2 linked regions of the Stappia indica genome follow. The protein of the gene in region 1 binds, or shares a complex with, the protein of each later gene. Links are inferred from orthologs where the notes say so. Each region holds a gene or a part of one and is shown in the gene's direction. Other genes may lie near its edges.

Region 1 (7,932 bases):
CTCCAGCCCCCATTCCTGCAGAAGCGCGGCGAGAACCCGGTTCTGCACGCCGAGCGAGACATCCTGTCCCTCGCGCATCTCCGAGCGGCCATAGCCGGCAAGGTCGAACCAGTACACCGTCCAGTGCGGCGCCAGATGCGGCACGATGCGCCGCCAGACCTGAGACGAGAACGGCGTGCCGTGGATGGCGACGAGCGGCGGCCCCTCGCCCGCACGTCCCCAGCGGATCGCGGAGCCATCGACGATCGTGGCGTTCGGCAGATCGAGACGCATCAACCGGCCCTCCCTGGCCAAGCCATCATATTTACATTTAGCGAAATGACTATATGATCAGGTGCATGAATGATGCAACCCCAGCCCCGGCCGATACCCTGCGAGAGGCACAGTTGCGGGCGATTTCCAGCGACGTGCGCATGACGATCCTGCGCCTGTTGCGGGATCCGGCGGCGCATTTTTCCGGGCAGGTTTCGGCGGATCCGGTCGCCTTCGGCGTCTGCATGACACTGATCGCGGAGGCTCTGGGGATCGCCCAGCCGACCGCAAGCCGGCATCTCGACCTGTTGCGGCAGGCGGGGTTTCTCACCGTCCGGCGGCAGGGAAAATGGTCCTATTGCCGCCGCGACGAGGCGGCGATCCGCGACTTCCTCGCCTGGCTCGGGCGAGACCTCGGCGCGTGAGGCGCGCGCCCGAACCGGGACATAGGCGGGCTCGCGCTCCAGCCCTACTGGGTTTGCGTTCCGCTGATCGAGGGACGGGAAGGGCGCGGGCGCGTTCTCCCCTTCGCGCAAGCGACCGCACTCACGACGCAGACATATTCACGGCCGTTGGACTTGCAGCCATTGGAGTTCTTGTTGATCGCGTAGCCGAAATCGTTGAACCGGATGCCATAGCGACGGCGGGCCTCCCGCTCCCAGGCGTTGATGGCGCCATTCTGCGCCCGTAGCTTGTCGCGGCGGGACGGCCCTCTGGCGGCGTGGCTCCGGGCCACGCATTCCAGACGGGCGGACGCCTCGGTCGAGACAGGGGCAAAGACGACAGGCGCGACAGTCAGCATGGCAAGCGAGAGAGCCGCGGTAAGCACGAGGTTCTTCATGGCGAAAGCTCCAGTGGAGGGACAACGCCTTTCCTTTCGCCGATGCCCTCCCTCGCCGCGTCACCCAAATGAGGTAGCGCGGCGCAGGTTGCCTGCCCCGCATCCTCGCCATCAACAGCGCCGCCTGTCCCGGATCGCCTTTCCCGAGCGCGGGAAGCGCCAGATGGCAAGGCATCCCGACTTGTCTCGCTGCAAGGCTTGCCCCGGCGCCGCTCGGCGCGATAATGGCGTCAGCCAGAGCCGCGGCCGCAGGGACCGCCGCACGAGCCGGCGGAGCCTATCCCGCCGCCCCTCCCCCGTCCCTGATTTCTGCCGGAAACCGATGACCGAAATGCAAAAGCCCGCCCTGACGATCACCTATTGCCGCCAGTGCAACTGGATGCTGCGCGCCGCATGGATGGCACAGGAGCTGCTCTCGACCTTTTCAGAGGAGATCGGCTCCGTGACGCTGGTGCCCGGCACCGGCGGGACCTTCACCATCACCTGCGACGGCACGACCATATGGGACCGCAAGGCGGACGGCGGCTTTCCCGAGGCGAAGGTCCTGAAGGCGCGGGTGCGCGACCTCGTCTGGCCGGACATGAGCCTCGGCCACAATGACGGACACAAGGGAGACGGGTGAGCGGGAGACGCTCACCCGAACGAGCCACACGTCAGGATGTCGCCGGGCGGTCTATCCGTCGCGGTCCGCCGCCTGAAAGACCTCCCGTGCTGAATTGAGGCCGTTGATGGCGGCGGGCAGTCCGCCGTAGACGGCCATCTGCCAGATCGCCTCGATGATCTCCGTACGGCTGGCGCCGGCGGCGAGCGTGTGCTCGATGTTGATCTTGAGTTGCGGGCCTGTCTGGCCGCCCAGAACCGTCAACGCAGCGACCGTGCAAAGCTGGCGCGTCTTCAGATCGAGCCCTCCGCGCGCATAGTGGCGGCCATAGGCCCATTCGATCAGGCTTTCTGCGAAACCCGGGAGCAGATCGTCGTAGCGCTCGGCGAGCACGGCTTCGAGGTCCGGGTTCAGCCGTGCGGCGAGGTCCCGCCCTCTCTCCAAAGCGGCGCTCATGATGCCCTCCCCCGATGGGATGCCTTGGACGACAGCGCCTCGCCGAGCGGAGCGACCGGGTCGTCGATCTCTCCGCTCTCGATCCGGCGATAGAGATCAACCTTGTCGTCGAGCAGCTTCAACGTTTCGCCCAGGCGCTCCAGATCGGCCGCGACCTTTTCGCGATGCTGCTCCAGCATCTCGCGGCGTTCGCGCACCGAGGCAACGCCGGGGTGGGTGCGCAGGTCCGCATAGCGCAGGCGGTCGCGCATGCCGAGCCCGGTCGCCTTCAGCCGGTCGAGGAAATCGAGCCAGCCGAGGATCGCCGTGTCATAGACCCGCCGCCCGCCGGAATCGCGCAGCGGCGCGGGAATGAGCCCGATCTTCTCGTAGTAGCGCAGGGTATCGACGCTCAGGCCGGTCCGCTGCGACAGGTCGCCTATCATCATCACGCAGCCTCCGCCGTCGACACCCCGAAGGCCGCTTCCAGCCGGGCCGTGTCCTCGAAAAACAGATAATGCTCGATCTTCCCGTCGCACAGCTTCGCTCGCAAGGCCCAAGTGGACACGAACAAGCGCCCGGTGTGGCGGACACGGTGCCGGAAGTGCCCCGATGCGAAGCCGAGCTTTGGGCTTTCCAGAAAATCCTCGACCTCGAAGGCCTCCGTTTCGAAGGCCGCTCGCAGTTCTCCAAGGAAGGCCCGCATCCCCTCCTGTCCGTGATAGGTGCCGTAGATCGGCAGGCGCGGATCGGATGTCGCGCGAACCCCGACGATGGTCGCGTCTGCTGCGATGAACGGCAGAACCTTCTCCACATCGCCGCTCGTCAGGGCCGAGAAAAACGCTTCAATAACGCTCATGGAGCTGTCTCCTGTTGGAACCAGCCTCGGACCCTGGGAGCTGGAGCGCGCTCCAGGTCAAGAGGAAAATCTCAATCCAGCCCCTCCTGACACCGTTATGTCAGCATGATGCGGGTTTTCGCCGGACAAAGCCGGAACACGGGGTTTCCGAAACGCGGCTTTGGGACCATATTGCCGCCATGGCCAAGCGACCCTCTTCCTCCTCCCCTTCTTCCGCGTCTTCCACCGGCAAACCGGACAAGGCGCGTGCCGACGACGGAACTGCCCGTGACGATGCCGCGCCGCAAGGTTTCGGCGAGGCGCCGCAGGCTGCCTTCGAGGGCGCGCCGCTGACCGGTCCGGTTTCCGATTGGGCGCGGCAGCTTACCGAGGACGAGCCGGCACCGGCGGAGAAGGGCAAGGAGCGCCCCGCCGCGAAGCAGGCCAAGCCGGCGCGCTCGGCGCGCGGCACCTCCATGGGCGCGACCAGCAATCCGCGCGAGCGCGCGGCCGGCGGGCTCAATCCCGTCGCCGGGCTGGACATGAGCCTGGAAGAGGCCGAGGCGCTGCTGGCCAAGCAGGTGGCGGAGACGAAGAAGGCGCGCAAAGGCAAGAAGCCGGCGCCGGAAATGTCGGACGGCACCACGGGGCACACCGCGACGGTGCAGGCGCTCACCGACCTGATCACCTCAGGCAATCCGTTGCACAAGAACGGCGTCGCCTGGGTGCCGCACCGCCCGGAGCGGCCGGCGAAGTCCGAAGGCGGCATCCCGATCAAGCTCGTTTCCGAATACGAGCCGCGCGGCGACCAGCCCACCGCCATCGCCGATCTGGTCGAGGGTCTGGAGAACCAGGACAAGACGCAGGTGCTGCTCGGCGTCACCGGCTCGGGCAAGACCTACACGATGGCGCAAGTCATCTCCCGCACCCAACGCCCGGCGCTGATCCTGGCGCCGAACAAGACGCTGGCCGCGCAGCTCTACGGCGAGTTCAAGTCGTTCTTCCCGGACAATGCGGTCGAATATTTCGTCTCCTATTACGACTATTACCAGCCGGAAGCCTACGTCCCGCGCACCGACACCTATATCGAGAAGGAAAGCTCGGTGAACGAGCAGATCGACCGGATGCGCCACTCGGCCACCCGGGCGCTGCTGGAGCGCGACGACGTGATCATCGTCGCCTCGGTGTCCTGCATCTACGGTATCGGCTCGGTCGAGACCTATACGGCGATGACCTTCGCCATCGAGGTGGGCGAGCGCATGGATCAGCGCCAGTTGCTCGCCGATCTGGTGGCGCTGCAATACAAGCGCAACGATGCGGCGTTCCAGCGCGGCACCTTCCGGGTGCGCGGCGATACGGTCGAGATCTTCCCTGCCCACTACGAGGACAGGGCCTGGCGCATCTCGATGTTCGGCGACGAGATCGAGGCGATCACCGAGTTCGACCCGCTGACCGGGCAGAAGTCGGCGGAGATGAAAAGCGTCAAGATCTACGCCAACTCGCACTACGTGACGCCGAAGCCGACGCTGGCCCAGGCGGTCAAGTCGATCAAGTCGGAGCTGGTGCAGCGACTGGAAGAGCTGAACGCCCACGGCCGGCTGCTGGAAGCGCAGCGGCTGGAGCAGCGCACGCTGTTCGACCTGGAGATGCTGGAGGCGACCGGCTCCTGCGCCGGCATCGAGAACTATTCGCGCTACCTGACGGGCCGCAATCCCGGCGAGCCGCCGCCGACCCTGTTCGAATACCTGCCGGACAATGCGCTGGTCTTCGCAGACGAGAGCCATGTCACCATTCCGCAGATCGGCGCCATGTATCGCGGCGACTTCCGCCGCAAGGCGACGCTGGCGGAATACGGCTTCCGCCTGCCCTCCTGCATGGACAACCGGCCGCTGCGCTTCGAGGAATGGGACGCGATGCGGCCGCAGACGGTGTGCGTGTCGGCGACGCCCAGTTCCTGGGAGATGGAGGAGGCCGGCGGCGTCTTCGCCGAACAGGTCATTCGCCCGACCGGTCTCGTCGATCCGCAGATCGACATCCGCCCCGCCTCCTCGCAGGTCGACGACCTGCTGGGCGAAGTGCGCGCGGTCGCGGCCAAGGGCTACCGCACGCTCGTCACCGTGCTGACCAAGCGCATGGCCGAGGACCTGACCGAATACCTGCACGAGAACGGCGTGCGCGTGCGCTACATGCATTCCGACATCGACACGCTGGAGCGCATCGAGATCATCCGCGACCTGCGGCTCGGCGCCTTCGACGTGCTGGTCGGCATCAACCTGCTGCGCGAAGGTCTCGACATTCCCGAATGCGGGCTGGTCGCCATTCTCGACGCCGACAAGGAGGGCTTCCTGCGCTCCGAGACCTCGCTGGTCCAGACCATCGGCCGCGCGGCGCGAAACGTCGACGGGCGGGTGGTGCTCTATGCCGACCGGATGACCGGCTCGATGGAGCGGGCGATCGCGGAGACCAACCGTCGCCGCGAGAAGCAGGAGGCGTACAACGCCGAGCACGGCATCACGCCGGAGACCGTGCGCCGGTCCATCGGCGACATCCTGCAGTCGGTCTACGAGCAGGACCACGTCACGGTCGATGCCGGTTTCGCCGAGAGCGGCAACCTGGTCGGCCACAATCTCAAGGCGCATATCGAGGACCTCGAGAAGAAGATGCGCGAGGCGGCCGCGGACCTGGAGTTCGAGACGGCCGCGCGGCTGCGCGACGAGATCAAGCGGCTGCAGGAGACGGAACTGGCGCTGGCCGACGATCCGCTGGCCCGCCAGTCGGCGGTGGAGGATCGCAGCGGCGGTTTCCGGGGCGAGAAGAAATACGGCGCCAGCGCCAACTTGCCCAACGCCTCGAAAGTGCGGAAGAATACGCTCGACGAGATGACCGTCGGACGCACCGAGGTGCCGCTGTCAAAGGGCGCGCTGCCGAAGAGGCCCGGCAGTTCTCCGGAAGAAGACGTCAAGCCGGTCGTGCGCGGCAAGATCGGCGCGGGGTCCTATGAGGATCCTGCGGAAGAGCGCCAGCGCCGCGGCCGCCCGAAGAAGAGCGGTCGCCCGGGGCGGTGAGGCAGCAGCGACGGCCTTCTGATCGTGTTGGAGATTGATGTGCGGGCGTTGCCGGCACTGATATCTGGATGCCGGATCTGGCCATGCGGCTACGCCGCAGGCCGTCCGGCATGACGGCCTCAGAAGTATGATACGAGATCGCGACATTCCTGCGCGGCTGCCTGTCAGAATATAGACATAGGCTGTCATTTGCCTCGCCCGACACAACAACCATAGCGAGTTGAAAGTTGTATCGACAGAGCACCCTGCGGTCCATATCCGCTCCGTCATGCCGGACCGCGTGGCGCGAAGGCGCCATCGCGTGATCCGGCATCCAGCAAATCAGTCGCGCCAAAGGCGTGACCCAAATCTACAGAGCCTCGCCACCGGCGTCTGGATCACGTTCGTCCTCACGCTACTACTCCCAGCGCTGCCCGCGGCGGCGCAGGACATGCCGGCCTGCGCGGTGACGGGCGCCTCGTCGGTGACGATCAACGGTCGTCCGGCACTGCGCCTGTCGGATGTGGCGGCGTGCCCGCCCGGCCTGTTCGAGCCGGTCCCGGGCGTCTTCGTGGAAGGCGAGCCGGCCGTGCGGTTCGTCGCGCCGGCGGAAGGGTGCGTTGCCGCGGGCTCGTCCGATGTGACGGTCGGCGGTGCGGGCGCGATGCGCGCCGGAGACGTCGTCTGCCCGCCGCAGTGATCCCGCAAACAGACGGGCCCTGTGCCCGCTGACCGGTCAGGTCTCCGGCTCGGTCTCGAAACGCAGCGGAAAGCCGTTGGCGCGCCCCGCCTCGGTTGCACGGGTCGCCTTGGTCTCGGCGACATCGCGCGGAAAGACGGCAACGACGCATACGCCCTGCTGATGGGCGGTGATCATCACCCGCACCGCTTCGTCCTCGCTCATGCGGAACTCGGAGGCGAGCACCGCCACGACGAATTCGCGCGGCGTGAAGTCGTCGTTGAGAAGCAGCACCTTGTACAGGCGCGGGCGCTCCGTCCGGGTCTTCGCGGACGGCTGCAGCGTTGTGGATCGGTCGCTCATGGCCGCGCTTTTATCACACGGCGCCGCGCTTGTGCACCGGTTGCAACGAATGACGCCCTGCCCTTCCGCGACACGCCGCCGCCCTTGCCAAGGCCCATGAAAGCGCCTACCTCCGCTCCATGTTGAAGACACCCAATAGCCCCCTTTCCGATGCTGCGGCTGCGCCGGCGCCGCGGGCGGACCAGCGCCCCCTCACCCTGACGGCCCACGGCATCGTCCGGGAGGATCCCTACCACTGGCTCCGTGCGGAGAACTGGCAGGAGGTGATGCGCGCGCCCGACACGCTCGACCCCGCCATCCGCGCCTATCTGGAGGCGGAGAACGCCCATCTGGAAGCCGGCATGGCCGACACGAAGGGCCTGCAGGAGACGCTGTTCGCCGAGATGAAGGGGCGGATCAAGGAAGACGACAGCAGCGTGCCGATGGCCGACGGGCCCTATGCCTACGGCTTCGCCTATGTGGCCGGCGGGCAGCATCCGCGCCTCGTGCGCATGGCGCGCGAGGTGGCCGAGCGCGGCGGCGAGGCCGAGGAGATCCTGATCGACGGCGACAAGGAGGCGGCGGGCAAGGCCTATTTCCGCCTCGGCGGCGCATCGCACTCGCCCGACCATTCGCGTCTTGCCTGGGCCTTCGACGACAAGGGCTCGGAGTTCTACACCCTCCTGGTGCGGGACCTCGCCAGCGGGCGCGATCTCGACCAGCGGATCGAGGACACGGGCGGCGGTGGCGAGTGGTCCGCCTGCGGCCGCTATCTCTTCTATGTGCGGCTCGACGCCAACCACCGGCCGTCGAAGCTGTTCCGGCATGAGGTCGGCACAGATCCGGCCGGCGACGTGCTGGTCTATGAGGAGGCCGATCCGGGCTTCTTCATGGGCATCG
Region 2 (7,782 bases), 3.2 Mb from region 1 along the record:
AGACCTTCCGCACGGCGATGCAGGCGGCGGCCGATCCCGCCTCCGATGCCTTCGCCGAACTGATGGACATCGACGGCATCGGCGAGACGGTGGCACGGGCGGTGGTCGAGTTCTTCGCCGAGGACCACAACCGCGGGGCACTCGACGCGCTGCTGGCGCAGATCCGGCCGCAGTCGATGGAGCGGGTGGAGGCGAGCGCCAGCCCGGTCGCCGGCAAGACGCTGGTCTTCACCGGCACGCTGGAGAAGATGAGCCGCGACGAGGCCAAGGCGCGCGCCGAGGCGATGGGGGCGAAAGTTTCCGGCTCGGTGTCGAAGAAGACCGACCTCGTGATCGCCGGTCCCGGCGCCGGCTCCAAGCTGAAGAAAGCCGAGGAACTGGGCCTCGACGTCATCGACGAGGATGCCTGGATCGAGATGGCGGGAGGCTGACCTGCGTCAAATTGACTTAAGTATAAGATCCATAGGTACGAGTACGTAATCTTGATTTTTATTCGGTTTTTCTGCTCTTCATTCGATCTCGTCTTGTATCTGTAACAAAGTTTCAACTCCAAATATCGACTATCGCTCTCAAATGAGCTTTCGTTCGATATTTGGAGAGTGGAACATGTTTTCTGGATTTGTGAACCGGTCTATCGGTTTGCGGCTCATTCTGCTCGGCGCCCTTCCGCTTCTCGGTCTGCTGCTCGTCAGTTTCATCGAGCTTTCGGGGCGGTTTGCGCAGGTGCGCGAGGAACGCTTCGTCGCCGAGGTGCTGGACATTGCGCCGGTGATTTCCGAGGCCGTGCATCAGCTTCAGAAGGAGCGCGGGATGTCTTCCGGCTTCGTGGGGTCGAAGGGCGTCTCGTTTGCCGACGGGATCGCCGGCCAGCGCCAGGCGACCGACGCTGCGATCGCGCGCTATCTCGCCCGCATCGGCGAGGCGACGGGCCGGATCGAGACCGACGGGTTCACTCGCGCCCGCGACGCGGCGGCGAAGACGCTTCAGGACCTTTCGCGGGTGCGCGCGGATATCGACGCGCTGCGGCTGGAGAGCTCCGACGTCGGCGCCTATTACACGCCCGTCATCGGCAACCTGCTCGACATGGTCGGCGGCATGCCGACGCTCATCAGCGCTGGCGACACGCTGCGCCCGGTCCTTGCGTATATTGCGCTGCTGCAGGCGAAGGAGCGAGCGGGCCTCGAGCGCGCCACCGGCGCCGTCGGCTTCGGTTCGGGGAGCTTCGGCGAGGCCGTCTACCGCAATTTCATTCGCCTCGGCGCCATGCAGGAGGCCTCGCTCGAGACCTTTCGCCGCTACGCGTCGCCGCAGATGCTCTCCGCTTACGAAACCGCTCTGTCCGGCGCGGCCGCCAAGGAGATCGACGGGCTGAGGCAGATCGCCGTCTCCGCGCCGTTCGGCGGGGACGTGTCCGCGGTCAGCGGAGCGAAGTGGTTCGCGGTCAGCACGGCGCGCATCGACCTGCTGAAAGAGGTGGAGGACGAGGTTGCCGGACAGATCTTCGTTGCAGCCTCGCAGCGGGCGGCGGACGGCCAGCGCGCCTTCCTCTGGCAGCTCGGGCTCGTTGCCGGGCTGGTCGTCGTCATGGCGGTGATCTTCGCCGGCGTCTACCGCTCCATCGTGCCGCCGCTGGCGGAGCTGGTCGGCGTCATGCGCCGGCTTGCGGCCAACGACACGGGCGTCGAGGTGACGAGCGTCGCGCGCCGGGACGAGATCGGCGCGATGGCGGGGGCGGTGGAGATCTTCCGCGAGAATGCCATCGAGCGCATCGAGCTGGAACACAGCCTGCAGGAGGAACGCCTGCGCGAACGGGACCGGCAGTCGGCCATCGAGACGATGATCGCGGGCTTCCGCAGCAGCGTCTCGTCGACGCTGTCGACGGCAGGGGCCAAGGCCGGCGACATGCGCTCCTCGGCCGAGACGCTGGAGGAAGGCGCAAGCGGAGCTGCGTGCGACGCGTCCGCCGCGAGCCATGCCACCCAGACGGCCTCCGGCAATATCCAGGTGGTCGCGGCGGCGGCGGAGGAACTGTCCGCCTCGATCCGCGAGATCGCCGAGCAGACCTCCAAGGCAAGCGACCTGATGGCCTCGGCCGCCGAACGGGCGCAACTGACCAACGCCGATGTCGCTTCGCTTTCGCAGGCGGCCGAGCAGATCGGTTCGGTGGTCAACCTGATCCGCGACATCGCCGAACAGACCAACCTGCTGGCGCTCAATGCCACGATCGAGGCGGCGCGCGCCGGCGAGGCGGGCAAGGGCTTTGCCGTCGTCGCGGCGGAAGTGAAGAACCTTGCCGGCCAGACCGCCAAGGCGACGGAAGACATCGCCGCGCAGGTCACCGGCATCCAGGCCTCGACGCGCGGCGCGGTCGGCTCGATCGGAGAGATCGCCGGTGTGATGGCCAATATCCGCGAGCTGACAACCACCATCGCCGGCGCGGTGGAGGAGCAGCGCGCGGCAACGCAGGAGATCGCCAACTCCGTCATCGCCGCCTCGGACGGCACCGATGCGGTGGCGGACAACGTCACCTCGGTGACCTCGGCGATCGAGCGCACCGCGCAGTTTGCCGGCAATGTCAGCGCGGTGTCCTCCAGCCTTGCCGAGGTGACGCAGCAACTCGCCGGCGAGGTGGAGACCTTCCTCGCCGACATCGCGGTCGATCTTGCGGCACGGCGCGCGCAGGTGCATGCGCAAATGCGCGAGGCGGTCGTCGTCACCGCGCTGGGGCGTCGCTACCGGGCGCGGGTGGACGAGGCGGATGTGCATCAGGCCGCCGTTTCCGCCTCGGCCCGGCTGGAGCTCCGGCAGGCCGTCAAGCTGCAGCTCGCAGACGGGCAGGTGCTTGCGGCCATCGTCGCCGGGGGCGAGGGCGGGCGCTACACGCTGCGCTTCGAGCAGCCCGCGCCGGCACTGGTGGCGCTCGTCGCGGCCTGATCGTTTTTCGAATAACAAAGGCGTCAAAAGCCAAGAGGGAGGGGCGCGAGCAATTGCGCCCCTCCAATTGACGGGACAAGCTGCTATATATGGTCCAAAGAGAGAACAGAATCGCGGGTGCCAACGGTCCGCGCGATGTCAGATCCGTGACCCAGACCCGTCGAGACACTCTCCCGCATGGCCAATCATCCTGCCGATACCCGACAGTTCCCCCAAGGCTCCGCACCGGGGCAGGCGGAGCATGACGCGCGGGGCGGCGGTCTGGAGCGGCCGGGCGGCGGCAGCGGCATTGCCGCGCGCGCGCGTGCAGCGCTCGGGCCGCGGACGCCCGAACCCGGCTCCTATCTCGACGGGCTGAACCCGGAGCAGCGCGAGGCGGTCGAGACGCTGGACGGCCCGGTCCTGGTGCTGGCGGGGGCGGGAACGGGCAAGACCCGCGTCCTGACCACGCGCATCGGCCATATCCTGGCGACGCGGCGGGCCTTTCCGAGCCAGATCCTGGCGGTGACCTTCACCAACAAGGCCGCCCGCGAGATGAAGGAGCGGATCGAGCGGCTGATCGGCGACAGCGCGGAAGGCATGCCGTGGCTCGGCACGTTCCACTCGATCTGCGTCAAGATCCTGCGCCGGCACGCCGAGCTGGTCGGCCTGAAATCCGGATTCTCGATCCTCGATACCGACGACCAGATCCGCCTGATCAAGCAGATCATCCAGGCGGAGGGGCTGGACGACAAGCGCTGGACGGCGCGCGCCTTCGCCAGCCAGTTGGATGGCTGGAAGAACCGCGGCCTGACGCCCGACCAGGTGCCGGAGGGCGAGGCGCGCTCCTTCGGCAACGGCAAGGGCCGGGCGCTCTACGAGCAGTATCAGGAGCGGCTGTCGATCCTCAATGCCGCCGATTTCGGCGACCTGCTGCTGCATGTGATCACGCTGTTCCGCAACAATCCGGACGTGCTGGGCGAGTACCAGAACCGCTTCCGCTTCATGCTGGTGGACGAGTACCAGGACACCAACATCGCGCAGTACCTGTTCCTGCGGCTGCTGGCGCAGGGCAACCGCAACATCTGCTGCGTCGGCGACGACGATCAGTCGATCTACGGCTGGCGCGGGGCCGAGGTCGACAACATCCTGCGCTTCGACCACGACTTTCCCGGCGCCAAGGTGATCCGGCTGGAGCGCAACTACCGCTCGACCAGCCATATCCTGGCCGCCGCCTCGCATCTGATCGCCCATAACGAGGGGCGCCTGGGCAAGACGCTGTTCACCGATGTGGTGGACCCGGACGGCGAGGAACTGCGCGTCAGCGTCGCCGCCGCCTGGGACTCCGAGGAAGAGGCCCGCGCCATCGGCGACGAGATCGAGTCGCTGCAGTCCAAGGGGCACAGCCTCGAGAGCATGGCGATCCTGGTGCGCGCGTCGTTCCAGATGCGCGAGTTCGAGGATCGGTTCGTCACGCTCGGCGTCAACTACCGGGTGGTCGGCGGCCCGCGCTTCTACGAGCGCATGGAGATCCGCGATGCGATGGCCTATTTCCGCTGCGTCGTGCAGCCGGCCGACGATCTCGCCTTCGAGCGCATCGTCAACACGCCCAAGCGCGGCCTCGGCGAGGCCAGCCTGAAGCTGGTTCATGCCTATGCGCGGGCGAACCGCATCCCGCTCATGCAGGCGGCTTCGGACCTGTGCCAGACCGAGGAACTGAAGCCGAAGGCGCGCACGACGCTGCGCATGCTGCTGGCCGATTTCGACCGCTGGCGCGACCTGGTGCCGGCTATGTCGCATACGGAGCTGGCCGAGATCATCCTCGACGAGAGCGGCTACACCGAGATGTGGCGCAACGACCGCTCGGCGGAAGCGCCGGGCCGGCTCGACAACCTGAAGGAGCTCGTCCGCTCGATGGACGAGTACGAATCGCTCGCCGGGTTCCTGGAGCATGTCGCGCTGGTCATGGACCGGGACGCGGACGGCAACAACGACGCGGTGTCGATCATGACGCTGCACTCGGCCAAGGGCCTGGAGTTCGACACGGTGTTCCTCCCCGGCTTGGAGGAGGGCCTCTTCCCGCATCAGCGCGCGCTCGACGAGAGCGGCCGCGCGGGGCTGGAGGAAGAGCGCCGGCTCGCCTATGTGGGCATCACGAGGGCGCGGCGGCGGGCGAAGATCTGGTTCGCCTCCAACCGGCGCATCCACGGCATGTGGCAGAGCTCCATCCCCTCGCGCTTCCTCGACGAATTGCCGGCCGATCACGTCGATGTGGTCGAGCCGTCGAGCAATTACGGCGGCTATGGCGGCGGGGGATACGGCGCCAGCCGCTTCGACACGCGCGATCCCTTCAAGTCGAGCTACTCGACGCCGGGCTGGCAGCGGGCGCAGCGTTCGCAGGCACAGGGTAGCTCCAGCAGCGGCGGGTTCGCCGGGCGGATGGGATCGGCCGGCGGCAGGCAGTCGGGCGGGCAGTCCGGAGGCCCGCGGATGATCGAGGGCGAGTTGGTCGCCAAGTCGGTGTCCGATGCGCCGTCGGCGTTCGACATGGGCGAGCGGGTGTTCCACCTGAAGTTCGGCTATGGCGAGATCGTCGGCATCGAGGGCAACAAGCTGACAGTCCAGTTCGACAAGGCGGGGCGCAAGAAGGTGCTCGACAGCTTCGTCGAGCGGCACTGAGCGGCGCGCGTTTCCCCATCCAGCGCGAATGCGATTGATGCCCCCTGCTTTCGGGCGCTATAGGGCGTGCGCCGTTTCCTGTCTCCGGAGAGATCATGTCCACCATCCGCGTCCGCATCACCGCCCCCGAGATCGAGGCGAAGCGCATCTACGAGCTGCTGTCGCGCGACTTCGAGGACGACGGCAATCCGGTGACGGTCTTCGAAGCGTCGGCGGACGGGCGGGACTGGACCGCCGAGATCCTGCTGTTCGACATGAGCGAGGGGGAAGCCGCCGAGCTGGTCAAGGACCGGCTGGGCGCGGATGCCTTTGCCGCGCCGGTCGAGGCGGTGGAACTGGAAGACATCAACTGGGTGGAGAAGAGCCTGGAAGGCCTGTCGCCGGTGCAGGCGGGCCGTTTCTTCATCCACGGCTCGCACGACCGCGCGAAGCGTCCGCTCGCCGGCATTTCCATCGAGATCGAGGCCGCGCTCGCCTTCGGCACCGGCCATCACGGGACGACCGCGGGCTGCCTGATCGAGATCGACCGGCTGCTGACCCGCCGGTCCTATGAGCGGATGCTGGATCTGGGCACCGGTACCGGCGTCCTGGCCATCGCCATGGCGCGGCTGTCCCGCCAGCCGGTGCTGGCGACAGACATCGACCCGGTGGCGACGATCACCGCGCGCGCCAATGCGGTCCACAATCTCGCCGGCAACCTGGTGCGCACGGCGACGGCGGCCGGCGTCGACAGCCGCATCTTCGCGGAGGCCGGTCCTTTCGATCTGGTGGTGGCGAATATCCTCGCCCGGCCCCTGATGCGCATGGCTGCCGGTCTTTCGGCGCGCATGACCCGCTCGGCGACGCTGGTCCTGTCGGGCCTGCGCGTGGAGGACGGTCCGCGCATCCTGTTCGCCTATGGCCTGCAAGGGTTCCACCTGGTGCGCCGGCAGAACCGCGACGGCTGGCTGACGCTGACGCTGGTGCGCGGTCGCCACGAGGGCTGACGCCCTGCCAAATCCCGATGCACAACGAGAAACGGGCCCGGCGGAGGAACCGCCGGGCCCGTTTTCAATGAAACTCTGTGACCAGCGTATCAGAACGCGGAGGTCAGCGAGCTGTTGCGCTCCAGATCGGCACGATCGTAGCCGTAGGCGGCGAGCGTGGCGTCGTCGAGCGACAGAAGGTAGCCGTTCACATAGCGGCGAGCCTGACGCTCACGAGCGGTGATCATCGAGTCGAGCGCCTTGCGGAACACGCTCTTGGAAGAGCTGCGCGATACGCCCGAGATGGCGGTGGTGGTCGTGGTGGCAATGGCCATGGTCTTATCTCCGGTTCGAGGTCTCTAGATAGAGCTTCCTCCCTCAAACTCTCGAGACAGAGTATGGGGAGTGCCGGGCCATGCGAAAAGCGCCATAAGTGCATGGCAGTGCTGCGATTGCTGCATGTGCGAATTCATTATTTTGCAATGCAGCAGAGCAGATGCCGAAATCCTCGGCGAAAGCCTGCCTTCCGCATGTGCAAAAGCGGCCCGGGCGTGCACTCAACGCCCTTTCGCGCCGCCGGCTTTGGCGCTAGCGTCGTCGCATGTTCCAGTCCTTCGACAATGTCATCGACCCGTCCGTCGGTTCCGCGCGTTGCGCGGCGCTGCGGCGCGAGCTGGCCCGCAGGGGCCTCGACGGTTTCCTCATCCCGCGCGCCGACGCGCATCAGGGCGAATATGTGCCGCCCAGCGACGCGCGGCTGTCCTGGCTGACCGGCTTTGCCGGATCGGCCGGCATGGCCGTGGTGCTGGCTGGCGAGGCCGCGATCTTCGTCGACGGGCGCTACACGATCCAGGTGCGCGAGCAGGTGGACACCGGCGTTTTCCATCCGATGCACCTGATCGAGACGCCGCCGTCCGAGTGGCTGGCGGACAAGCTGCAGCCGGGCCAGAAGCTCGGCTACGACCCGATGCTGCACACGGTGAACGGTGCCAAGCGGCTTGCCGAGGCCTGCGCCAGGGCCGGAGCGGAGCTTGTGGCGGTGGACGGCAATCCGCTCGATGCGGTGTGGGAGGACCGGCCCGAGCCGCCGCTCGGCCAGGTGCGCGTGCACGGACAAGAATTTGCCGGCGAGGCGGCGGAAGCAAAGATCGCGCGGATGGCCGCGGAGGTGCGCCGCGCCGGGGGCGATGCCTTCGTGCTGACCCAGCCCGACTCCATCGCCTGG

Evidence for each region.
Region 2: the proteins of uvrB (region 1) and GH266_RS06610 are in contact, whole or in part, in a crystal structure (PDB 7EGT), measured with the Thermus thermophilus proteins. The link is inferred for Stappia indica from one-to-one orthologs. Residues at the interface, in WP_096411307.1 of Thermus thermophilus: Glu23, Leu25, Arg26, Asp27, Gly28, Glu29, Arg30, Phe31, Arg55, Glu326, Asp327, Phe328, Glu379, Ser382, Gln383, His398, Gly400, Arg401; in WP_096412145.1 of Thermus thermophilus: His654, Arg656, Phe657, Gln666, Asp668, Glu669, Lys680, Arg681, Leu682, Ser683, Lys685, Tyr686, Ala687.

The regions. Positions count from the first base shown.
Region 1 is NZ_CP046908.1:4,593,995-4,601,926, reverse strand. The notes cover bases 2,999-6,232. They hold uvrB (excinuclease ABC subunit UvrB), read left to right. Parts: upstream 2,999-3,317; coding sequence 3,318-6,032; downstream 6,033-6,232. In the rest of the region: GH266_RS21115 (alpha/beta fold hydrolase), read right to left, coding at 1-273; GH266_RS21110 (ArsR/SmtB family transcription factor), read left to right, coding at 339-677; GH266_RS21105 (hypothetical protein), read right to left, coding at 722-1,093; GH266_RS21100 (Rdx family protein), read left to right, coding at 1,416-1,715; GH266_RS21095 (carboxymuconolactone decarboxylase family protein), read right to left, coding at 1,767-2,150; GH266_RS21090 (MerR family transcriptional regulator), read right to left, coding at 2,147-2,578; GH266_RS21085 (nuclear transport factor 2 family protein), read right to left, coding at 2,578-2,988; GH266_RS21075 (PAAR domain-containing protein), read left to right, coding at 6,463-6,711; ATP-dependent Clp protease adapter ClpS, read right to left, coding at 6,748-7,053; GH266_RS21065 (S9 family peptidase), read left to right, coding at 7,173-7,932. UniProt on the Escherichia coli protein: The UvrABC repair system catalyzes the recognition and processing of DNA lesions. A damage recognition complex composed of 2 UvrA and 2 UvrB subunits scans DNA for abnormalities.
Region 2 is NZ_CP046908.1:1,380,025-1,387,806, reverse strand. Bases 2,768-5,851 are described here. They hold GH266_RS06610 (ATP-dependent helicase), read left to right. Parts: upstream 2,768-3,111; coding sequence 3,112-5,592; downstream 5,593-5,851. Other genes in these bases: GH266_RS06605 (50S ribosomal protein L11 methyltransferase), read left to right, coding at 5,688-5,851; GH266_RS06615 (methyl-accepting chemotaxis protein), read left to right, coding at 2,768-2,934. Outside these bases: NAD-dependent DNA ligase LigA, read left to right, coding at 1-431; more of GH266_RS06615, read left to right, coding at 607-2,767; more of GH266_RS06605, read left to right, coding at 5,852-6,578; GH266_RS06600 (hypothetical protein), read right to left, coding at 6,668-6,892; GH266_RS06595 (aminopeptidase P family protein), read left to right, coding at 7,159-7,782. UniProt on the Escherichia coli protein: A helicase with DNA-dependent ATPase activity. Unwinds DNA duplexes with 3'-5' polarity. Translocates on single-stranded DNA with 3'-5' polarity. Initiates unwinding more efficiently from a nicked substrate than double-stranded DNA.